DNA from 3 places in the Vibrio sp. JZG10 genome. Region 1 is predicted to be linked to each of the others. Evidence: predicted binding sites of a transcription regulator. Region 1 holds the regulator's gene; each other region holds the start of a gene.

Region 1 (5,809 bases):
ACATGAGCCGTGCATTGTATGAGTTCAACGCAGCAGGCATTAAACCAATCCCAGCCCCGACCAACTTCTTAGCTATTAGCGAAATCAGTCAACCTTGGGATAAATACTCACCTAAAGCGCGTTACTTAGAACAAACAGAGCTTTATTGGCATGAGTACTTGGGCAGCATTTGGCAAAGGTTGCGTGATACTGTCGGCCAAACACCAATGGTTGAAGCAAAGTAGTACTATCTTGAAACCACAAAAAAGGAGAGCCGAAGCTCTCCTTTTTCTTTTTTAAGACTTAGGTTTGTTCAGTTTAATCACCAGCAAACATATAGCCTTCGCCGTGCACCGTCACAAAAATTTGTGGGTTCTTTGGATCAAACTCCATTTTTGCGCGCATACGTCGAATAAGAACATCAATAGTACGATCATTGGGAGCATCAACTCGGTGGCTGATCATATTCAAAATACGCTCGCGACTTAACACCTGGTTAGGGTAAGACGATAACGCCACCAAAAGTTCGTATTCTGCTTTGGTCAATTTTACGGGTTCGCCGTTACGGCTCAGCGCACGACGTTGAATGTCGAATGTCCACTCTCCAAAACGTACAATATGTTCTTCACTGGTTTCGTTCGCTTTCGCGCTACCGCTACGCGCTGCTGAAATACGCCACAGCAAGTTTTTAACGCGAACCAACAATTCCCTCAGTTCAAAAGGTTTTGTCACATAATCGTCAGCGCCCATTTCTAGGCCTACGATTTTATCAATGCTATCCGTGCGTCCTGTTACTAATATGATACCAATATCCGATTGGCTACGTAATTCACGAGTAAGCATCAGGCCGTCTTCACCCGGCAGGTTGATATCCAGCATGATTAGGTCTACATCACCCGCTTGCAGGACCTCACGCATTTCTGCGCCACTCTCTGCTTCGCTGACTTGGTAACCCTCATTTTGGAAATATCCCGCAAGCTTACTACGAGTTACAACATCATCTTCTACGACTAATACGTGATAGCTCATTTACACCACTTTTCTGTCTTCTTATTATCCAAGACGTATTCTATTCATAACTAGTAACATTTCTAGTCATAGATACATTAAAAAGCAAGATTTAGCGTTTTTATTGATTCAAAACAAGCTTACCCATCGCTATTAATAAACGTTAATTTTTGACCATAAAACATAATAATTATAGTTACTGCTATTCATTTTAATTGATTACACTTAGGGGATATCCCTAATTGACTTTGTGATGCACAACTTGAAGCATCATTCAGGAGCCCAAGATGCAAGAAGTGAAAGCTTTTAATGAAAAACGCGCTGAAATTTACTGGTGGTTTTCGAGCTTGTTCGCAAAAGAGCTAACAGAGAAAGAGCTGGAAGCCTACCACAGTGTTGAAATTCGCAGTTTTCTAGCAGGTTTAGGTGAAAATGAGTCGCTGAAACCAGCCGTTGATAGCCTAGTTGATGCGCTAAACCGATTGCAAGATCGTGAAGACGCTCAATTGGAGCTTGCTGCTGACTTTTGTGAACTGTTTTTGAAGACAGAAAAATACGGCGCTCTTCCTTACGCATCGATGTACATCGGTGAATCAGGTTTGCTGAATGACAAGCCCGCCGAGGAAATGGAAAAGTTGATGGCAGAATTTGGCGTTCAAGTAGATGAAAATCTAAAAGAGCCAGCGGACCACTTAGCCGTTGAACTAGACTTTCTCGGCAACATGATCATCCGCTCAAACGAACTTGAGCAAGAAAAACACATGGAAGAAGCCTTCGTTAAACAAAACGACTTTATCCAGCAACAGTTGATGTCTTGGTTACCTCAGTTTGCAGACAAATGTAAACAATTCGACGAATTTGGGTTCTACTCGAGCGTCGCGAAACTATTAGTTGCATTTTGTAAACTAGACAGCGCTTACCTTCTTGGTGAATAATTGCCGCCTATTTTTAAGGAGCCCGCCTATCGGGCTTCCTGTATACCTGAAATAACTGAATGTAAGTAAGTTGGGTATATTATTCGTTTGCCTTAACTTAGCTCAAAGACGCTTGGTTATTTAGCAGTCAAAATGTGACTTCAAATACACAAATCTCTTGCTGAAAACATTGCTAGTCAGTCCACATAGGGCTAAAATGTGAGCGCAAACGATTAAATATGATTTATATGTAAACCGCTGAAATATAGCGGTTTTTGTGTTTTTTAACAGGTTGATGGCAATTTCTAATCAGATAGAAAAAAGATAAAATTCATCGACCGATGCTGCTACGTACCCTTTTGTCGTGCTTGGACCAACCGCTGCCGAAACACTTAGCGCCAACCTTAGATTGCTGGGTGTAAACCATTAGAGCATCAGGTACATCCAACACGACATATTTCAGTAGCTCGATACAGGACACCATTTATGGCCACTATAAAAGACGTTGCTCGCTTAGCCGGCGTTTCCACTACGACAGTTTCGCACGTTATCAATAAAACGCGTTTCGTTGCAGAAGCAACGCAAGAAAAAGTAATGAAAGCCGTGGACGAGTTGAATTACGCGCCAAGTGCTGTTGCACGCAGCCTAAAGTGCAACTCAACTCGTACGATTGGCATGTTAGTAACGCAGTCAACCAACCTATTCTTCTCAGAAGTGATTGACGGGGTTGAGAGCTACTGTTACCGCCAAGGCTACACTCTGATTCTGTGTAATACGGGTGGGATTTACGAAAAACAACGCGATTACATCCGTATGCTGGCTGAAAAACGTGTTGATGGCATCCTAGTGATGTGTTCTGACTTAACCGAAGAGCTTAAAGAGATGCTTGACCGTCATGCCGACATTCCTAAAGTGGTCATGGATTGGGGTCCAGAAAGCTCACAAGCGGACAAGATCATGGATAACTCAGAAGAAGGTGGCTACATCGCAACCAAACATCTGATCGACAATGGCCATACTGATATTGCTTGTCTAAGCGGTCACTTTGAAAAACTTGCTTGCCAAGAGCGCATTGCAGGTTTCCGTCGCGCGATGAGCGAAGCAAACCTAACTGTAAATGAAGATTGGATCCTTGAAGGTAACTTTGAATGTGATACGGCCGTATTAGTCGCAGATAAAATTACAGCAATGGACAAACGTCCGACAGCGGTATTCTGCTTTAACGACACAATGGCTCTGGGCCTAATGAGCCGCCTACAACAAAACGGCATCAAAGTTCCTGATGATATTTCAGTGATCGGCTACGACAACATCGAGCTTGCGGAATACTTCTCTCCACCGTTAACAACTATCCACCAACCTAAACGTCGTGTGGGTAAAAATGCGTTCGAGATCCTACTTGAGCGAATCAAAGATAAAGAACACGAAAAGCGAATTTTCGAAATGCGACCTGAGCTTGTAATTCGAAACACCGTGAAGAAAATGAACTAAAATTCGCCAAATATAACGATGTCAAATAAGCGCTCTAAAAGGGCGCTTATTTTTTATCTCTAAATAACTTTTCCCTGACTTAGGTTTGTTAGACAAAAAGCCTCGAATCTCTAAGTCTCTGTTTTATATGTAGGTAAATCACACTCCCTCACAACCTCGAGATCATCCCGCCTTATTCTCAAATATGCACAAACATGCGCTTGTCGACACTTTTTATTGAACCAAAATCACACTTTTACGGGTAAAACGTGATGTTAATTCAATATACGAAGTATGCTCACTCTGTCACGCACAGGGCAAACCATTCGAAAGGGTGGGACGCAAAGCCTCCGGCCTGAACCATAGTACTATATGGAAGGTAGCGGGGTTACCGATGGCAAGTGTGCAAGCGATGACTTTACCCTGTAATGACATTGCTTTTGCGCATGTTTGCTACTCTCTCGGACCTGACTTTTGGTGGCGTAATATTAATTACACCGAGATAACAAAACATGGATAAACCGATACTCAAAGACTCTATGAAGCTATTTGAGGCACTTGGTAATATCAAGTCGCGCTCAATGTTTGGTGGCTTCGGACTATTCGCTGATGAAACAATGTTTGCACTAGTTGTAAATAATCAGCTTCATATAAGAGCAGACCAACAAACTTCATCTGACTTCGAGAAACAAGGGCTAAAGCCTTACGTTTATAAAAAACGTGGCTTCCCAGTCGTTACAAAGTACTACGCAATTTCCAACGATTTATGGGAGTCTAGCGAACGCTTAATCGAAGTAGCTAACCAATCGTTGAAAAAGGCAAAGCTTGAAAAAGAACAGCAGGCAACTACAAAGCCTAATCGCTTAAAAGATTTGCCTAACTTACGACTGGCGACTGAACGCATGCTGAAAAAAGCAGGCATTGAGTCAGTAGAAAAACTGGAAGAGGAAGGTGCACTTAACGCTTATAAAGCGATAAGAGATACGCACTCTGCAACCGTCAACATTGAGCTGTTATGGGCACTAGAAGGGGCTATTAACGGTACTCATTGGAGCGTTGTACCTCAAGCTCGCCGAGATGAGTTGATGAACGGCCTCCAATAAAAGTCGGCCTTAAAAACTATCTTGTAAAACCGCAGTCTAATCTGCGGTTTTTTTGTGAAATTTTTTCGACTTTCCTTCTGTCTTATTACATATATCCCAAATTGGAATCATAAATATGAATAAGAAACTGATATTAGGCCTAATACTGGTCGCGATCATTATCTTTTTAGGCGTTAACTTTAGTCAGTATTTAACGTTGGAAAATGCAAAAGCCCAACAAGAAGCGCTGACCACATACATCGATCAGAACTTTGTTTTTTCGGCAGCTATTTACTTTTTTGCCTACATTGCAATTACCGCTTTTTCTATTCCTGGTGCTGCTGTGGTTACATTACTTGGTGCGGCTCTATTTGGTTTTTGGACGAGCTTATTACTGGTTTCTTTCGCCAGTACTGTGGGTGCAACGCTAGCATTTTTAAGCAGCCGATATTTGCTGCGTGACTGGGTACAAAACAAGTTCGGCAATAAGTTAATCGCAATTAACCAAGGTGTCGAAAAGGACGGTGCATTTTATCTATTTTCCTTGCGTCTCATTCCGGTATTCCCTTTCTTTCTTATCAACTTGTTGATGGGCTTAACGCCAATGTCTGTAGGTCGATTTTACCTTACTAGCCAAGTAGGTATGTTGCCAGGCACTGCAGTTTACTTAAACGCCGGTACTCAGCTAGCAACAATTGAAAGCCTGTCAGGCATTATTTCACCTGCGGTATTGGCCTCTTTTGCGTTACTGGGGCTGTTTCCAATCATCACTAAATGGGTTATGAATAAAGTAAGGCCAACACCGAGTCAGCAAAACTCATAATTAGTAAGTGGACGTGTTTAATGAAAATATTCATTGCTAAAAACCCAGCAGAAGCGCATATCGTGTGCGAATTATTGAAAACCGAGCAAGTCTACTGTGAAGTCCGCGGAGAAGGTATTTTCGGTTTAAAAGGAGAGCTGCCGTTTAGTGATGATACCGATCCTTATGTCTGGCTTTTTGACGCCAAACAACAAGTAAAAGCAGAAGGAATAGTACAAGCCTACCGCAAACAATCCGATGGAAATGAGTATCAAGATTGGCAGTGCCCGAAGTGCCATGAGGTAAACGAGGGGCAGTTTGGTGCTTGTTGGCAATGTGGACATCAAATAGGGGAGCCTTAATAACTCCCCTACTCCTACTCAATCGATTTATTCAGCGCTAAGCAGAAACCGTTTGCTGCTTAATAAATTCGATGGAATGTTGATTGAAATCTTCAGGGCGCTCAACATTACAAACATGACCACAGTTGGGGATCTCTCGTAAAACACTAAGCTTATGCGCCGCAACCATTTCTTTAACAGGCTTAATAAACA
Region 2 (5,809 bases), on a different contig from region 1:
TCAGGTAAACCACGCGGTTGTTACCTTTGGTCGCCATTTCAACGTCAAGTTGACGAATCAATCGCTTCAGACGCGCACGTACTTTAGGATCGCCAGAAATCAAAATCGCGTTGGTGCGTTCATCGGCAACAATTTTAGGCTCAAGGAACTCAGGCGTGCTCTTCTGATTGGTGCTTTTATTCAGTGCTTCAACAATACGCACCATTTCGGCAGCAGAAGCATTGCGCAGTTCCACCAGCTCAATTTCTTTATCACCCGCTTGGTCAACACGCTTAATGATTTCTGCTAAGCGATTTACGACCGCCGCACGACCTGTGATTAAGATGATGTTCGCAGGATCGTAGTGAACTACGTTACCAGCACCAGCATTATCAATCAGTTGACGAAGTAGAGGAGACAACTCACGAACCGACACATTACGCACCGCAACAACTCGAGTGATAACGCTGTCGCCTTGCGCGCTGCCATCACCTAATACAGGGATTGCTGACGTTTTTGAGTCTTTCGCTTTGATAACCTTAAGTACACCGTTGTCCATTTCTACGACGGCGTAGCCGTATACTTCGAGTACGTTAAGGAAAAAGCTGTAGTATTGCTCTTCGTTAAGCACATCATAGCTGCGGACATCGATTTTACCGCGCACTGAAGGGTCAACAATGATGGTCTTTTCGAGATTACGACCCACTATGTTGATGAATTCTTGAATATCAGTGCCTTTAAAGCTGGCACTAAATTCGTTTGCTATTGCACCTGGGACGCAGAGTAAACTTCCTGCTAGTAGCCAAGCACTTTTGCTGAACCAATGTTTCACGTATGTCTCCCTGAACTTACGCCGGTTGCCTAAGTCTTACAATTGGATATAGATATCGTACTGTTGGCCGTCGCGCTCAACAGTTAAATTTAATTCTTGCGGATCGCTCATCACTTGCATCAGTTGTACTGAAGAAGACGGGTCACTTAAATCGATCCCATTAAGCTGCACCGCAATATCACCAGGTTCTAGACCCACATCATTAAACAGCGCGGCATCACGACCAGGTGACACTCGATAACCAACAATGCCCCCGTCTCTTTTGACGGGTGAAATGGTGATGTATTTGAAAACGCTTTGTGGATCTTTCGCAATTTCCTCTCGGATTTGCTCTAATTTTTCTCCAACGTCAGACGCTGATTCTGCTCGTTGAGATTGGGCTCTGGCTATCTGCGGCGATTCAGATAGCTTCTTATATTCTATACCCTGCATCATTAAGGTCTCGTCTCGACCTTGGTTATCAATGATGACGCGATCCACTAATACGGCTTTTAGTGTCGCACGCGTACCTTCAATTTCTTCACCTAAACCATACGTTGCTTGCTTGCCACGGTTGGCAATGACAGCAAGGCTGGTATTCGCATCACTGCTTGCAACCGCGCCAACCAGTGTAAGGTTAAGGCGCGTCTTCGGAGCGTCTTTAACAACAGGTTGTTCTACAACTGCAGGCTTTTGTTCAGTGAATTTACCGAATAGGTTGGCATTCTGAAGGGCATTAAAATCTATCGCGTCGCCTTTATTGCTCGCAACAACGCTGCTCGTCGATGGACGCCATTGCGGCACTTCCGACGATTGAGGTATGGCTAACCATACAATTTTGCCAAGTATCCATCCGGTTATCGCAATAAACAGACAGGTGAGCAACAAGCTAAGTTTGGCTTGAATTGTATAATTATTGGACTTGATATGAGCCAGTAGCGGTCTGCTTGATAATCCTGCACTTAGCTCTAAACGTTTCACTGAATGGATTCCTTTATTCTAACGTTCGTCATTTAAGCTATAACAATAGCTATCGACTTTAAATTGCTAAATTTGCAATAAAATTATTACTCAACAAAGAGCAGTGAACTATATCACAAGTTGTCTTTCATACCTTTTTCTTATGCAGTTTTTGCCAACTCCCTTGAAAAAAATACGCCTTGACTCCATCTGTAGGTGAATAATCCATCACTCATTGCCATATTCGGGCAGTGATTAGATAGCGTAGTGTTCTATGAGTTCCCTAAATGAAGCCGTTAGGCTAGATAAATGGCTATGGGCCGCAAGATTTTATAAAACCCGCTCTATCGCTCGTAACATGGTCGATGGTGGTAAAGTCCACTATAATGGCCAACGAAGCAAACCGAGTAAAATCGTTGAAGTGGGCGCCGAAGTAAGACTTCGTCAAGGCAACGAAGAAAAAACGGTGATCATCGAAAAAATTTCTGATCAACGCCGAGGCGCTCCCATCGCACAGACCTTGTATCGCGAAACTAATGAAAGTATAGCGAAACGTGAGGAACACGCGACTCAACGTAAGCTTAATGCCCACAACCCAAGTCCAGAACGCCGCCCAGATAAAAAGCAGCGCAGAGACATCATTAAGTTCAAACACCAATAAAAGCCGGAATTACCAACGAGGAAAGCACTCCATGGCAAATAATGTTTTAAACCGCTACCTATTCGAAGATCTTTCAGTACGTGGCGAGTTGGTACAATTGGATGAAGCGTACCAACGTGTTATCTCCAGCAAGGAATATCCGGCAGCAATAGAGAAACTGCTGGGTGAGCTACTCGTTTCAACCACTCTTTTAACTGCCACTCTTAAGTTCGAAGGCTCAATCACCATTCAGCTACAAGGCGACGGCCCTGTATCTCTTGCCGTTATCAACGGTGACCACAAGCAACGCGTTCGTGGCGTGGCTCGCTGGGAAGGCGATATTGCCGATGATGCAAGCCTCCACGATCTCATGGGCAAAGGTTACCTCGTTATCACTATCGAACCGAAAAACGGTGAGCGTTACCAAGGTGTCGTTGGATTAGAAGGTGATACTCTAGCCGACGTACTAGAAGGCTACTTCGCAAACTCAGAGCAGCTAAAAACGCGCCTATGGATCCGCACGGGCGAGCACGAAGGTAAAGCCCACGCAGCAGGTATGTTGATTCAAGTAATCCCTGATGGCACTGGTTCACCAGATGATTTCGAGCATCTAGAGCAACTGACTGACACGGTAAAAGATGAAGAGCTATTTGGTCTAGAAGCTAACGAACTACTATACCGCCTATATAACCAAGACAAAGTGCGCCTTTACGAACCGCAGCCTGTCGAATTCCATTGTGGCTGTTCTCGTGATCGTAGTGGTGCCGCTATCATCACCGTTGAGAAAGCTGAAATTTATGACATTTTGGCTGAAGTAGGATCCGTTTCTTTACATTGTGATTACTGTGGCACGACCTATACGTTCGACGAAGCGGAAGTCACCGAGCTGTATGCACAAGCTTCTGCGGACAAGAAAACCCTGCATTAATTTACATAGCTTATCAAGCACGTAATTTACCCTACAAAATGCCAGCTTAATGCTGGCATTTTTGTGATCAACCCCTCGTAATGCCTCGCTTCAAGCGTAATAAAACAACTGCTTAATTTTAAACAATTAATAATGATTTTGCCCTAGCGCAAAGGATTGCGTGCACGATAAACTATTCCCACCAATATGTGACGGGTTACCTAAAACCTTATTGAAATCATGGATAAATTTTGAGCTATCTCCCTGTTTTCTCCCCGCCCCGTTGCTAGCATGGTGAGCAGATTAAAATTAAAACATTCTTACAAAATCCCTACAAAAATCCTTATAAGGAGCACCTATGACCGTTATGGAACATACTAAGGCTGCAACACTTGATCTAACCAAGCACGGACTGCATAACGTTAAAGAGGTTATTCGCAACCCTAGCTACGAAATGTTGTTTGAGGAAGAAACGCGTGAAGACCTAACTGGTTATGAGCGTGGCGTGGTTACTGAACTAGGTGCGGTTGCCGTTGACACTGGCATCTTTACTGGTCGCTCACCAAAAGATAAATACATCGTCAAAGACGCTACGACAGAAGAGCATATGTGGTGGACGTCTGATCAAGTAAAAAATGACAACAAACCAATCACTCCAGAAGTGTGGGACGAGCTGAAAGAACTGGTCACAAACCAGCTTTCTAACAAACGTTTGTTTGTTGTTGACGGTTACTGTGGTGCAAACCCAGATACGCGTTTGAGCATTCGTGTTATCACGGAAGTCGCATGGCAAGCGCACTTCGTTAAAAACATGTTTATCCGCCCAACGGAAGAAGAATTGGCAACATTTGAACCAGACTTCGTGGTAATGAATGGCGCAAAATGCACTAACCCAAAATGGGAAGAGCAAGGTCTGAACTCAGAAAACTTCACCGTATTTAACCTAACCGAGCGCATGCAACTTATCGGTGGTACTTGGTACGGCGGTGAGATGAAGAAAGGCATGTTCGCAATGATGAACTACTTCCTTCCTCTAAAAGACATCGCATCAATGCACTGTAGCGCCAACATGGGCAAAGACGGCGACGTAGCGGTATTCTTTGGTCTCTCTGGTACGGGTAAAACCACACTATCGACTGATCCTAAACGTGCGCTAATTGGTGATGATGAGCACGGTTGGGATGATGACGGCGTCTTCAACTTCGAAGGTGGTTGTTACGCGAAAACCATCAAGCTATCGAAAGAAGCGGAGCCAGACATCTACAACGCAATTCGCCGTGATGCACTGCTAGAAAACGTAACGGTACGTAGCGATGGTTCTATCGACTTTGATGATGGTTCGAAAACAGAAAACACACGTGTTTCTTACCCTATCTACCATATCGACAACATCGTTAAGCCAGTATCAAAAGGCGGTCACGCGAATAAAGTGATCTTCCTATCGGCGGACGCATTTGGTGTGCTACCTCCAGTGTCTAAACTGACACCTGAGCAAACTAAGTACCACTTCCTATCTGGCTTTACTGCAAAACTGGCAGGAACAGAGCGTGGTATTACTGAGCCTACACCAACCTTCTCTGCATGTTTTGGCGCAGCGTTTCTAACGCTTCACCCAACTAAATACGCAGAAGTACTGGTTAAACGTATGGAAGCAGCAGGCGCTGAGGCTTACCTAGTGAACACAGGTTGGAACGGCACTGGCAAACGTATCTCGATTCAAGATACGCGCGGAATTATTGATGCAATTCTTGATGGTTCGATTGAAGATGCACCAACTAAGCACATTCCTATCTTCAATCTTGAAGTACCGACTTCACTACCAGGTGTGGATCCAAGCATTCTAGACCCTCGTGACACGTACGTTGATCCACTTCAGTGGGAAAGCAAAGCGAAAGACTTGGCTGAACGCTTTATCAATAACTTTGATAAATACACGGACAATGCGGAAGGTAAATCTCTGGTTGCCGCTGGCCCTCAGATTGATTAAGTCGAGTAACAACGACGTCGCGTAAACCACAATGATAAGTGGGCGGCCACTTATCACTTTTACGTAGACCAAGTTACAAAAAACCGCTTCAAGCCCCTCTTTTGAGGGGCTTTTTATTGAATACCGCAGAATATTGATACAAGCTAAAGCCTATCTAGTTTTATTTAATTGCAAACGTAGGTTCTAGCAGGGATGAAAACAGCGCGTCGAGTTCTAATTCTGTTACTGGTTATCTTAGTTGCCATTCCGGCCACTATGATTGCGCTGTTAACAACATCTTACGCCGATGCAACTTGGCGTCTGCTATCAAACAGCATTTCCTTGCCCTTTCAAGTAGAAAGCGTGCGTTACGATTTTCCCTACCACCTAACTTTACAGGGTGTGAACACAAACGTAGACGACGCTTCTTATATCGAGCAAGTCGATTTATGGATGAATCCCGATGTTTATCGCGATGGTAAATGGATCGTTGATAGCTTATTGATTGATGGACTTAATTTGCAGTATGGCGCGCCAAAGCTCCCG
Region 3 (5,809 bases), on a different contig from region 1:
CGCAAGAGGCTAAATCTGGGGAGCCTTTTTTGCCTTGCCATTGAATGTTGCAGCCACAGTAAAAGCTCGTTGGATGGTCTTGATAAATTTTTACCGCCTCACGTTTGGCGGCAGAGAATGAGCTTGGTGGCGCGGCAACCGCAGTGCTAGAAAGCGCGATAAGTAACAAAGAGAATAGGTATTTCATGATTAAAGTCTTTATAAAGTATGACTTTATTCATGATAACACGCATAAAATAGCTTTAGTGATGAGTAAGTTAACAATAAATAGCGAAGGGAAGGTTTTGATAAACTCGATCTTTATTTTGGGAACGCAAGTAACACTATGAGATATAGATTACGATAACTGAATGCCCGTGAAGTTAAGTGGTTGGCGGCATTTCTGACAAGAGTACGTCGCCTCTTTGCGCAGCACTTTATTATGACGGCGAATTGATAGAGGGTAGGTCATACAGCCACAACGATACTCAAAGGTTTTACCTTGAACGGATTTTACTTCAAAGCTGTGAGTGGTTTTGGCGGGCACTTTAAATACGGCTTCCATGACACCTTGCCATTCTTTGCCGTGAGGTCTAACTCGTCCGTAAACCTGATAAGTAATCAGGTGAGCCACCTCGTGAGGAATGACTTCATCTAAGAATGCTTGGGTGTTTTCGCGAAATAAAACGGGGTTTAGGCGAACTTGATTTAATTGAAGGTAGGCTTTTCCTGCCGCTTTTCCGCGGACGTTGAAGGTGACCGTTGGAATAGGAAAAGAACGTTTGAAAGCTTGCTCTGCCATCGCGATGCAGTCCGCCATCACTTGCTTGGCTTTATAGCTTAGTTCTATATCCACAACTCACCTCGATAAATCAAATAAAAAAGCCCCCGCATTCGCGAGGGCCAGATCATAGCATCAGTTAATTACGGAGTGTGTTTTTTCTTGATGGTGGCATGGTAAGCGTGCCATGTACCGTAGCCTAGAATTGGCATGGTAAACAACATTCCGATCCCGTACGTTGCAAAGCCGATAAGAATACCGCCGCAGATGATCGCCGCCCAAACAATCATCGCTGGAATGTTGGATTTCACCGCATTAAAGCTAGTAAATACAGCGGTCATCATGTCTACGCGACGCTCCATCATGAGCGGAATAGAAAAGGCTGAAATGCTAAACACCACACAAGCCAAAACAAAGCCAACTAGAGAGCCGATGACAAGGAAGGGGAGGAACTCACTTAAAGATGCCCCTTGAACAGAAGGGTAAAGCGCATGAAGTAGAGCGGCAATACGCATCCAAAATATCATACACACTGCGAGTAACACGGCGAATGCCCATTGAGATGTTGAATTACGACCGATCGCTTTCATTGAATGGAACAAGCTTGCTTTGTGTCCGCGCTCTCTCTCACAACTGGCATCATACAAGCCGAGCGCGAGAAACGGACCGATTAACATGTAAACAATCAAACTGGGCATGACGACCAAGTGTGTGCCTTGCCACTGAACGAGCAAAACAATGCCTATGGCAGCTGCCATAAAACAGATGCCATAGAAAGCACTAATAAGCGGCATTCGCACGAAATCATGCAGACCTAATGCGAGCCAATGAAAAGGTGCAGAAAGATTGACCGTATTGCACGGTATGGTTCTGGCGTATTCGTTGTCTGGCACTTCCTTTCGCTTGTTGTGGAAGTCCGATGGATTAACAGTTCGAGGCATAACTCCTCCTTGATTTATTCCCACATTATCCGCTTATACCAACTGACAGCGGTTTTTGTTCAGTCAAACTTGAAGCGACTTTTTCAAGTTTACATCTGAGCATTGGCTTAGTTTGGTATCGGCCATAAAGATGCCTGACTCATGTCTTTACTTAAGTGTTGCTTCCACAGTCGCCAGCATCCGACGTCTCTATTTAAATTGGAATTAACAATATTTTAACTATTGGCGGAGATGGGATAATTTACAAATAATTGCTTAAAATTTATTCGGTATAAAAATGAGGGAGAAACAGGACTGCTTTGTGGGGCAGGGCGGTATGAGCTGAAATGGCTGGATAAACGTTGCTGAAAATAAAAAGCCCCCGCCATAGGCGAGGGCTTGATTGATTCTTGCTTGGCTTGATTATTTGATGCCAGCGAAATCGCGTAGAAGTGCAGCTTTGTCTGTCGCTTCCCAAGGGAATTCTTCACGACCGAAGTGACCGTAAGCCGCTGTCTTCTTGTAGATAGGTTGAAGAAGGTTAAGCATTTCTTGTAGGCCGTATGGACGTAGGTCGAAGAATTGACGAACTGCTTCAATGATGATGTCGTGAGATACTTTCTCAGTACCGAACGTTTCCACCATGATAGACGTTGGATCAGCAACACCGATTGCATAAGAAAGTTGGATCTCACAACGGTCAGCCATGCCAGCCGCTACGATGTTTTTCGCTACGTAACGTGCTGCGTATGCTGCACTACGGTCAACTTTTGATGGATCTTTACCAGAAAACGCACCGCCACCGTGACGAGCTGCGCCGCCGTAAGTATCTACGATGATCTTACGACCTGTTAGACCACAGTCACCCATAGGACCACCGATTACAAAGCGACCAGTTGGGTTGATGAAGAAGTTTGTTTCTTTGTTGATCCACTCAGAAGGTAGCACTGGCTTAATGATCTCTTCCATTACCGCTTCACGCAGGTCTGAAGTTGAGATTGAATCACAGTGTTGAGTTGAAAGAACAACCGCGTCGATACCAACGATGTTACCTTGATCGTATTGGAATGTTACCTGAGATTTTGCATCAGGGCGCAACCAAGGTAGTGTGCCGTTTTTACGAACTTCTGCTTGCTTTTGAACAAGACGGTGAGAGTAAGTAATTGGCGCTGGCATTAGTACTTCAGTTTCGTTACAAGCGTAACCAAACATGATGCCTTGGTCGCCTGCACCTTGTTCTTTAGGGTCAGCTTTATCAACACCTTGGTTGATATCTGGCGACTGTTTACCGATTGTGTTTAGTACCGCACAAGAATCTGCATCAAAGCCCATATCTGAATGTACGTAGCCGATTTCACGAACGGTTTCACGAGTTAACTCTTCGATGTCTACCCATGCTGAAGTCGTGATTTCACCACCCACCATTACCATACCGGTTTTAACGTAAGTCTCACATGCAACACGAGCCTTTGGATCTTGCTCTAGAATCGCGTCAAGAACCGCATCAGAAATCTGGTCTGCAATTTTATCTGGATGACCTTCTGATACTGACTCAGAAGTAAACAGGTGCTTAGCCATGTTAGCTCCACTATATCTGGTTTAAAACTGGGGAATGATAAACTCTCCAGCGCAAATTAATACTAATTTTTGTAGGTGTATCTACATCTAGACGTCTATTCTAAATTTGATTGCTCGAATTACAAGCTCTTTTTTGGTTTTTGTTATAACCAAACGTTTGCCTGATTTATTGATAATTTTAAGAACTTCGAACGATTTGGCGCGAAAGGTGCAATATTTGTGAGGTTTTGGACTGGAAAACGTTTGCACACCCAACAGGGCTTTGAGAGAATTATGACCTACTTTTCGTTTCGCTTAATGTACTCAGGAGCAGACATGTCGTCTCGTAAACATCTTGCCAATGCAATTCGTGCTCTAAGCATGGATGGTGTTCAACAAGCTAACTCAGGCCACCCAGGCGCACCAATGGGTATGGCTGATATCGCTGAAGTTCTTTGGCGCTCTCACCTAAACCACAACCCATCAAACCCAGAGTGGGCCGACCGTGACCGCTTCGTGCTGTCAAACGGTCACGGCTCAATGCTTATTTACTCTCTACTGCACTTAAGCGGTTATGAGCTATCTATTGACGATCTGAAAAACTTCCGTCAATTGCACTCAAAAACCCCAGGTCACCCAGAGTACGGTTACGCGCCTGGTATCGAGACAACAACGGGTCCTCTTGGCCAAGGCATCACTAATGCTGTTGGTATGGCTATCGCAGAGAAAGCACTAGCGGCACAGTTCAACAAAGAAGGTCACGACATCGTTGACCACTTTACGTATGTGTTCATGGGTGACGGCTGTCTAATGGAAGGCATCTCGCACGAAGCATGCTCTCTAGCAGGTACGCTAGGTCTAGGCAAACTGATTGCGTTCTGGGATGACAACGGCATTTCTATCGACGGTCACGTTGAAGGTTGGTTCTCTGACGATACACCTAAGCGTTTTGAAGCTTACGGCTGGCACGTAATCCCAGCGGTAGATGGTCACGATCCTGAAGCAATCAACGCAGCGATTGAAGCGGCTAAAGCGGATCCTCGTCCGACTCTAATCTGTACTAAAACAATTATCGGTTTCGGTTCTCCTAACAAGTCTGGCTCACACGATTGTCACGGTGCACCATTAGGTCACGATGAGATTCAAGCGGCTCGCGAATACCTAGGTTGGGAGTACGGTCCATTTGAAATCCCTGCAGATGTTTACGCTGAGTGGGATGCAAAAGAAGCAGGTGCAGCGAAAGAAGCGGCTTGGAATGAAAAGTTCGAAGCATACGCAGCAGCTTACCCTGCAGAAGCAGCAGAGCTTAAACGTCGTCTAAACGGCGAACTTCCAGCGGAATGGGAAGAAAAAGCGAACCAAATCATTGCTGATCTTCAAGCAAACCCAGCGAACATTGCATCACGTAAAGCATCGCAAAATGCACTAGAAGCGTTTGGTCAAATGCTTCCTGAGTTTATGGGTGGTTCTGCTGACCTAGCGCCTTCTAACCTGACCATGTGGTCTGGTTCTAAGTCTCTAGAAACGGATGACTTCTCTGGCAACTACATCCACTACGGTGTACGTGAATTCGGTATGACCGCTATCATCAACGGTATCGCATTGCACGGTGGTTTCGTTCCTTACGGCGCAACATTCCTAATGTTCATGGAATACGCTCGTAACGCAATGCGTATGGCTGCGCTGATGAAAATTCAGAACATCCAAGTGTACACGCACGATTCGATTGGTCTTGGCGAAGATGGCCCAACTCACCAACCGGTTGAGCAAATGGCATCTCTACGCGTAACGCCAAACATGAGCACATGGCGTCCGTGTGACCAGGTTGAGTCTGCCGTAGCATGGAAACTAGCGATTGAACGTAAAGATGCACCAACAGCACTTATCTTCTCTCGTCAAAACTTAGCGCAACAAGATCGTACAGCTGAGCAAGTAGCGAACATCGCGAAAGGTGCTTACATCCTGAAAGATTGCGAAGGCAAGCCAGAGCTTATCCTTATCGCAACAGGCTCTGAAGTTGAGCTAGCAGTAGAAGCTGCGACTCAACTAACAGCAGAAGGTAAGAAAGTACGCGTGGTTTCAATGCCATCAACAGATGCATTCGACAAACAAGACGCCGCTTACCGTGAAGCAGTATTGCCATCAGACGTAACGGCACGCATCGCTATCGAAGCAGGTATTGCTGACTTCTGGTACAAGTACGTTGGTTTCGATGGTCGCATCATCGGCATGACAACATTTGGTGAATCTGCACCTGCTGGTCAACTATTCGAGATGTTTGGCTTCACGACTGAAAACGTAGTGAACACAGCAAAAGAATTGCTAGTGTAACTGCTAGATTGTCTCAATAGTCGAACGTAAAGGACGACTGTTAGATGGTAAAGTTGGAAAGGCCATCATTGCGATGGCCTTTTTTGTTTTTGTCAGGTTTTCCAACCATGTGGAATGCTTTGGTGAATACAGTCTAAAAGTACGGATAAGCGCAGTGGTGGTCTTCCTGCAGGCGTATAGCAGTTAATGGAGATGGGCTCTGAAAGCCAACCTTCTAAGCAAGGTGTGATTCGACCCGGAT

Evidence for each region. Region 1 encodes PurR, which represses purine synthesis genes. Its sites were predicted from a motif close to TNANGNAAACGTTTNCNTNA; they were not measured.
Region 2: pckA (phosphoenolpyruvate carboxykinase (ATP)) is a predicted target of PurR. The motif match lies at 3,463-3,482, and genes of this name have one in related genera.
Region 3: metK (methionine adenosyltransferase) is a predicted target of PurR. The motif match lies at 3,404-3,423, and genes of this name have one in related genera.

What each region holds. Positions count from the first base shown of each region.
Region 1 is NZ_JBSUGE010000001.1:561,566-567,374, forward strand. It holds gene elyC (envelope biogenesis factor ElyC) at 1-224, shown strand, start outside; gene torR (two-component system response regulator TorR) at 298-1,008, opposite strand; gene torD (molecular chaperone TorD) at 1,275-1,922, shown strand; gene purR (HTH-type transcriptional repressor PurR) at 2,388-3,392, shown strand; cyclic di-GMP riboswitch class I at 3,678-3,767, shown strand; gene ACWYVB_RS02565 (TfoX/Sxy family DNA transformation protein) at 3,884-4,474, shown strand; gene ACWYVB_RS02570 (TVP38/TMEM64 family protein) at 4,590-5,276, shown strand; gene ACWYVB_RS02575 (hypothetical protein) at 5,297-5,617, shown strand; gene ACWYVB_RS02580 (alpha/beta fold hydrolase) at 5,655-5,809, opposite strand, start outside.
Region 2 is NZ_JBSUGE010000011.1:100,996-106,804, reverse strand. It holds gene gspD (type II secretion system secretin GspD) at 1-811, opposite strand, end outside; gene gspC (type II secretion system protein GspC) at 848-1,771, opposite strand; gene hslR (ribosome-associated heat shock protein Hsp15) at 2,025-2,411, shown strand; gene hslO (Hsp33 family molecular chaperone HslO) at 2,443-3,318, shown strand; gene pckA (phosphoenolpyruvate carboxykinase (ATP)) at 3,656-5,284, shown strand; gene ACWYVB_RS13240 (AsmA family protein) at 5,477-5,809, shown strand, end outside.
Region 3 is NZ_JBSUGE010000010.1:60,254-66,062, reverse strand. It holds gene endA (deoxyribonuclease I) at 1-187, opposite strand, end outside; gene ACWYVB_RS12675 (SprT family zinc-dependent metalloprotease) at 338-835, opposite strand; gene ACWYVB_RS12670 (DUF2189 domain-containing protein) at 904-1,701, opposite strand; gene metK (methionine adenosyltransferase) at 2,104-3,258, opposite strand; gene tkt (transketolase) at 3,574-5,568, shown strand; gene ACWYVB_RS12655 (LysR family transcriptional regulator) at 5,661-5,809, opposite strand, start outside.